2 regions of the Leptothrix mechoopdaensis genome follow, and region 2 is predicted to be linked to the other one. Evidence: riboswitches for the same ligand, from Rfam matches in the RefSeq annotation. Region 2 holds a riboswitch; the other holds the start of a gene.
The links. A riboswitch is a leader RNA that binds a small molecule or an ion and turns the genes downstream of it on or off. The one in region 2 is predicted to bind glycine.
Positions count from the first base shown of each region.

Region 1: another riboswitch for glycine. It lies ahead of ACWA7K_RS05395 (D-amino acid dehydrogenase); the one in region 2 lies ahead of gcvT (glycine cleavage system aminomethyltransferase GcvT).

Region 1 covers NZ_CM132699.1:1,188,347-1,191,725, forward strand. The annotation lists gene ACWA7K_RS05390 (ankyrin repeat domain-containing protein) at 1-1,001, opposite strand, end outside; glycine riboswitch at 1,299-1,404, shown strand; gene ACWA7K_RS05395 (D-amino acid dehydrogenase) at 1,452-2,777, shown strand; gene ACWA7K_RS05400 (LysR family transcriptional regulator) at 2,735-3,379, opposite strand, start outside.
Region 2 covers NZ_CM132699.1:2,716,859-2,720,237, reverse strand. The annotation lists gene gcvP (aminomethyl-transferring glycine dehydrogenase) at 1-304, opposite strand, end outside; gene gcvH (glycine cleavage system protein GcvH) at 403-777, opposite strand; gene gcvT (glycine cleavage system aminomethyltransferase GcvT) at 858-1,994, opposite strand; glycine riboswitch at 2,057-2,183, opposite strand; glycine riboswitch at 2,194-2,335, opposite strand; gene ACWA7K_RS11850 (recombination-associated protein RdgC) at 2,390-3,379, opposite strand, start outside.

The DNA of each region.
Region 1 (3,379 bases), 1.5 Mb from region 2:
ACCTTGTTCGGGTCGGCGCCCAGGCGCAGCAGCGTCGCGACGACGCGGGGCTTGCCCCGGGTCACCGCCTGCATCAGCGGCGTCCAGCCGTCATCGTCGGCCTGGTCGATCGGCACGCCCTGGGCGGCCAGCACCTCCAGCGCCCGCAGCGATTCGGCGTCTTCCCCGTTGCGCACGGCCACGCGCAGCACGGCCTGCGGCCCGAGCCGTACCGGGTCGGCGCCACGTTCGCGCATCAGCTGGGCAGCCTCCGTCTGCGCATAGGACGCGGCCAGCACCCAGGCGGCGTCGATCTCCTCCTTGGCGGGCCGGCGGGCCAGCAGACGCTTGACACGCGCCAGGTCGCCACGGGCGCCCAGCTGCGCCAGGGCACCGCCGGCCGGTGCCGCACCGGCATCGATCAGGGCATCGACCACGGCCCATTGCTCATGGAACACCGCCGCCTGCAAGGGGCGCCAGGTGTCGGGGTTGCGGACCTCCAGGTCCATGCCGGCGGCGATGAACAGGCGCACCACCTTCAGGTCACCGTCCCGGATGGCCCGGTGGAACGCCGCGCCCGTGTAGGGCACCGGCAGCCGTGCGAGTTCGGCGCGTGCCTTGTCGCGCGGATCGACGGCGGCCGGCACGGCGCCGTCGCCCAGCGCCTTCTGCATCTCCCGCCGATAGGCCAGCACCCGAGCTTCGCGCTCGCCCTCGGTCAGTGCCGCGTTGTCGCGCACGGCGCTGCAATAGGCGGCAAACAGCATCTGCTCCAGATAGACCCGGTCGGCGCGCGGCAGGCGCCCCATCAGGTCGGTCGTCAGCTGGCGCGCCCGCGCCTCCAGTTCCGGCCCCTTCGCATCGCCCAGCAAGCGCACGCCGACCCGCACCTCGACCTCCGCATCACGCGAGGCCTGCTTCGGCATCTCCGGACACTGCAAGGCCTGCGCGGCCCAGGGCAGCGCGCAGGCCCAGGTGACGGCCAGGCACTTCGCGGCGACCCGGGTGGAGCATGTCGACATGGCGCGAAGCATAGAAACAAGGCCCGAGCCGGGCAATGGCCCGGCGCACGTCGTGGCGTGCGATGGCGTCCTGAAGATTGATGCATTGGCCTCATGCTCAACCATCATCCAATGCATTGGACGCCAGAACCGGTCCACCCTACATTCCGCCCGTGCGGTGTCGCCAACACCCCGCATCGGCCGGAAAGGCCGGTCGCAACGGGTGAAGGCGGCAACGCCCTGCAGGAGAGTGCCGGACCTGTCCGGCCACCGAAGGCGCAAACTCCCATGAACGCTCAGGTCCCGTACTGCACACCACCAACGCCGTCTGGAGAGCCGTCACCGACGTGACGCACCGAAGGAGCAAGGCCCCGGGCGATGCCGGGGGCTGAATCTCTCAGGTATCGAGGACAGGGGGAGCGGCACACCGTCCGGCCAGGCGCCGGGCGCATCTGTCCTGTGGGGTGCTCCATGAAAGTCATCGTCCTCGGCGCCGGCCTGCTCGGCGTGACCTCGGCCTATTTCCTGCGCCAGCAAGGCCACGACGTCACCGTCATCGACCGCCAGGCCACGGCGGCGGCCGAGACCAGCTTCGCCAATGGCGGGCAGATCTCCGTCAGCCATGCCGAACCCTGGGCCAACCCGAGTGCGCCGCTGAAGGTGCTGAAGTGGCTGGGCCAGGAAGACGCGCCGCTGCTGTTTCGCATCCGTGCCGACATGCGGCAATGGCTGTGGGGCCTGCAGTTCCTGCGCGAATGCACGCCGGCCCGCACGCGCCACAACATCGAGCAGATCGTGCGTCTGGGCACCTACAGCCGCGACACGCTGCAGGCACTGCGGCGCGACACCGGCATCCGCTATGACCAGCGCACGCAGGGCATCCTGCACTTCTACACGAGCCAGAAGGAGTTCGACGGCGCCGAGGCACCGGCCGCGCAGATGCGTGACCTGGGCTGCGACCGGCGCGTGATCTCGGCCGACGAGGCCGTGCGGCTCGAACCAGCGCTGCGCCACATCCGGCCGCAGCTCGCCGGTGCGACCTACACCGCCGAGGACGAGTCGGGCGACGCGAACCAGTTCGCCCGCGAGCTCGTCGCGCGCTGCATCGCCGACGGCGTGACCTTCCTGATGAGCCACACGGTGACGGCGCTGCGCGAGGTCGGCGGCCGCATCGACCATGTCGAGGCGACCGATGCCGACGGCCGCTTCCAGCGCGTGCGCGGCGACGCCTACGTGCTGGCGATGGGCAGCCTGAGCCCGCTGATGGCCGCGCCGCTGGGCATCCGCCTGCCGATCTACCCGGCCAAGGGCTACTCGGTGACGATGCCGGTCAAGGACGCCTCGATGGCCCACCAGGTCTCGCTGACCGACGACGAATACAAGCTGGTGTTCTCGCGCCTGGGCGACCGCCTGCGCATCGCCGGCACGGCCGAGCTCAACGGCTATGACCGCGACCTGAACCGGGTGCGCTGCGAGGCCATCGTGCGCCGCACCGAGGAGCTGTTCCCCGGCGCGGGCGATGCCGAGCAGGCCCAGTTCTGGACCGGTCTGCGGCCGGCCACGCCGTCGAACGTGCCGATCATCGGCCGCTCGAAGATCGACAACCTGTTCCTCAACACCGGCCACGGCACGCTGGGCTGGACCCATTCCTGCGGGTCGGGCAAGAGCATCGCGCGCATCGTCAGCGGGCTGGCGCCGGAGATCGACTTCGCGTTCACCGGCCTGCCGGCATCGACGTCGGGCAAGGGCGCGGGTCAGGCGCTGAACAGCGCCCGCATGACGCCGCGCAGCCACTGATTGCCGGCGTCCTGGTGGTAACGCGCGTGCCAGTGCTGGCGGACCTGGAAGGTCTCGACCGGCACCGGGCAGGCAAACACGCTCAGGCCGCCGAGTGCGGCCAGCGTCTCGCCGATCTGGCGCGGCAGCGTCACCAGCAGGTCGGTGGCCGAGATGATGGGCGCCAGGCCCAGAAAGCTCGGCAGCTCCAGCTGCACCGTCCGCTCCACGCCTGAGCGCGCCAGTGCCGCATCGAGCAGGTGCGCGCCGGTGCCGGCGGCGATCGTCACGTGCGGCACCGCCTGGTAGAGGTCGAGGTTGAGCCGGCGGCGCCGCGCCAGGCGCGGGTGGGTGGGGCTGGCCAGGCAGACCCAGTCCTGCTGGAACAGCGTCTGCTGGTAGATGCCGGTCTCCAGCCAGGGCGCGTAGCCGACGGCCAGGTCGGCCTCGCCGGAGGCCAGCGCCTGCGCGGTCTGGCCGTCCATGCGGGCGGCGGCCAGCTGCACGCCGGGCGCCTCGGCCCGCACCCGGGCCAGCAGCGGCGGCAACAGCGTGATGTGGCTGGCGTCGGTCATGCAGATGCGGAAACGGCGCTGCGCCGTGGCGGGGTCGAAGGCCTCGTC
Region 2 (3,379 bases):
TGTGGGTGCCGTGGTAACCCTGGCCGATGAAGCTGCGCAGCACGCGGTTGCGGCCGGCCAGCGCCTTCAGCTCGGCCAGCGCGGCAGCTTCGGTCGCGGCGGGCGGCAGGTCCATCGCGGCGGCGCGGCGGATGCTGGCGGGCACGATGGCGTCGATCAGGGCGGCCCGGCTGGCGCTGCCGATGACCGACAGCATGTGCTGCTCGTCGGTGGCATCGGGGCCGATGTGGCGGGCGGTGAATTCGGTGGGGTTCTCGAGCGCGGTCAGGCTGACCGGTGCGGCGTGGGGATGCTGGGCGGGCATGGTGGCGGCGATGAAAGGAGGTGCGGCCGGACCGCGCCGCAAGGGCGGGGCGGTCCGGGTCGGCGTCAGGCGCGTGAGAGCGTCATGACGCGGGCGCGTCAGAGCGTCTTGAGCAGCGCGTCGTAGCCGGTCTGGTCGAGCAGGTCGGCGAGTTCGGCCGGGTTGCTCAGCTTGACCTTGAAGAACCAGCCCGAGGCCAGCGGATCGCTGTTGGCCAGCGACGGGTCGTCGCGCAGCGCCTCGTTGACGGCGACGATCTCGCCGCTGACCGGCGCGTACAGGTCGGCGGCGGCCTTGACCGATTCGACGACCCCGGCGACCTCGCCCTTGGCGAAGGTGGCGCCCACGGCGGGCAGGTCGACGAAGACCACGTCACCGAGCGCGTCCTGCGCGTGCACGGTGATGCCGACCACGGCCGCGCTGGCGTCGGCGGCATCGATCCATTCATGGTCGGAAGTGAACTGGAGAGGCATGTAGGGCTCCTGGAAACAGATGGCGAGGATGTCTGGAGGGTGAGGCGAACGGGCCGAGCGACGGCCCGCCCGGGCGTCGCTCAACCCCGGAAGTATCGGTGCGGCGCGAACGGCAGCGGGGTCACCTTCATCGGCAGGCGCTTGCCGCGGACTTCGGCGTAGAGCGTGTTGCCAGGTGCCGCGTGGTTGGTGGCGACGTAGGCCATCGCGATCGGCTGGTTGACGGTCGGTCCGGTGGTGCCGCTGGTGACCGTGCCGAGCTTGTGGCCGTGGGCATCATGCAGCGTGGCGCCTTCACGCACGGGGGCACGTTCCAGGCCGACCAGGCCGACGCGCTTGTGCGTCGCGCCCTGCGTCAGCTGGCCCTCGATGACCGAGGCGCCGGGGTAGCCACCGGCACGCGCGCCACCGGGGCGGCGCACCTTCTGGATCGCCCAGGTGAGGCCGGCCTCGATCGGCGAGGTGGCGGCGTGGATGTCGTGGCCGTAGAGGCACAGGCCGGCCTCCAGCCGCAGCGTGTCGCGGGCGCCCAGGCCGGCCGGCGCGACCTCCGGCTGGGCCAGCAGCGTGCGGGCCAGCGCGATGGCGTGGCTGGCTGGCACCGAGATCTCGAAGCCGTCCTCGCCGGTGTAGCCCGAGCGGGTCACGTAGCAGTCGGCCCCGGCCAGCGCGTAGTGGCCGCCGGTCATGAAGGTCAGCGAGGCGACGCCCGCGTTGATGCGCGCCAGCGCGTCGACCGCCTTCGGACCCTGCAGCGCCAGCAGCGCGCGTTCGGGCATCGGGATGACCTGGCAGCGGTGGCCGATGTGCGTGATCAGGTGGCGCGTGTCGGCGTCCTTGCAGCCGGCGTTGACGACCAGGAACAGGTCGTCGGCGCGGCGCGTGATCATCAGGTCATCGAGCAGCCCGCCCGACGGATTGGTGAAGAAGCCGTAGCGCTGGCGGCCGACGCCCAGGTCGACGACGTCGACCGGCACGAGGCTCTCGAGCGCGCGGGCGGCGTCATCGCCGACCAGCCGCAGCTGGCCCATGTGCGAGACATCGAACAGCGCGGCCGACTCGCGGCACTGGCGGTGCTCGGCCAGGATGCCGGCGGGGTAGTTGACCGGCATCGCGTAGCCGGCGAAGGGGACCATGCGGGCCCCGAGTTCGAGGTGCAGGTCGTGCAGCGGGGTCTGCAGCAGGGCAGAGGCAGAAGAGGGCGTGTCAGCGGACATCTGAGGCTCCGAGGGCGTTGGATGGGGCGCCATCCGGACCCGCCGACCTGTCGGTCGCCGGGTGTGCCCTCGCTGTCCGCTTTACCTGAGAGATTGACGGCTCGGTGGTTGGGCCACCACGCCGCTTGCCCCTTCGGTGGACCGCCTGCCGGCCGTGGGCCGTGGCGGTCTCTCTCCAGTGAGGTGACGTCTGTTGCGCAGACGTGTGCCAGTCCTTTTGCCTGAGCGTTCGAGGCCGGCTTGCTCGGCCGGTCTCTGCGCCTTCGGCGGCTGCCTCAACCTGCGGAAGGGCCCGTGTTGATCGGACCTGCAGGCCAGCGGCTCTCTCCTGGCGGCGGCCAGTGTAGCCGACGCCTTCCGGGCTTGTCAGGCCCGGACCCGACCTCGGCGCGGGTTCATTCCCAGGGCGGCGGCTCGTTGCCGGCGGGTGTGGTGACCGCGCGTGGTGCGGTCGTCGCGACCGGCTCGGTCGGCACGAGCATGCCCGGCTGCTGCTCGCCGCCGAGGGCATCGAGCAGGTCGGGGATCAGCTGGATCAGCTCGCCGGTGGCAATCGCCGCATCGGCGTCGAAGGCCTCGTCGGCATCGCGGTGGTTGCCCGGCGGCTGGCCTTCGTAGACGCCGTCGAGGAACTCGATCTTCTTGAGCACCATCTGGTCGGTCAGCACGAAGGACACGCGGCCGTTCCAGGTCAGCGCCAGGCGGGTCGGGCGCTTGCCCTGCTCGATGTGGCTGCGCACCTCGTCGGTGTCGAGCGGGTGACGGGCGTAGCGCACGACCGCCTTGGACTCGTCGGGCGCCTTCAGCTCGCAGTCGCGGTCGACCGTGAAGACGGCCGGCGGCTCGATCGCGGCTTCCGGCAGTTCGGTCTCGCCGGGCCGCGCCGCGCCCGCCAGCAGCCAGCCGGCCATCACGGTCGACGGCGACAGCGCCGTGTGGATCGGCTCGATCGAGAAGCCCGCCAGGCCCTTGGTCAACAGCGTGATGACCTCGTCGGCGCGGGCCGTGCTGGCCGCGTCGATCATCAGCAGGCCCTGCTCGGGGGCGATCCAGACCGGCAGGCCGAGCTGCTTGGTGAACGCCTGCGGCAGCAGTTCGAGCTGGGCCTGGTCCTTCATGTCCTTGCGCTGCTTCTTGCCGGGCTTGCGGCCGGTGTCGGCCTCGATGCGCTCGGCCATCTCGTCGATGCGGCGCTTGACGACCGAACCCGGCAGCACCTTCTGCTCGACCATCAGCCGCAGCAGCCAATGGCCGCCGATCGATTCGACCAGCGTGCCGTGGGCGCGACCGCGCGGGGCCACCCAGCCGGCCGAGATCGGCTGCGTCGCGCCACACGGGATGAAGGTGGCCGCGTCGGCGGCGGCTTCCAGTGCGGTGAAGTCGGG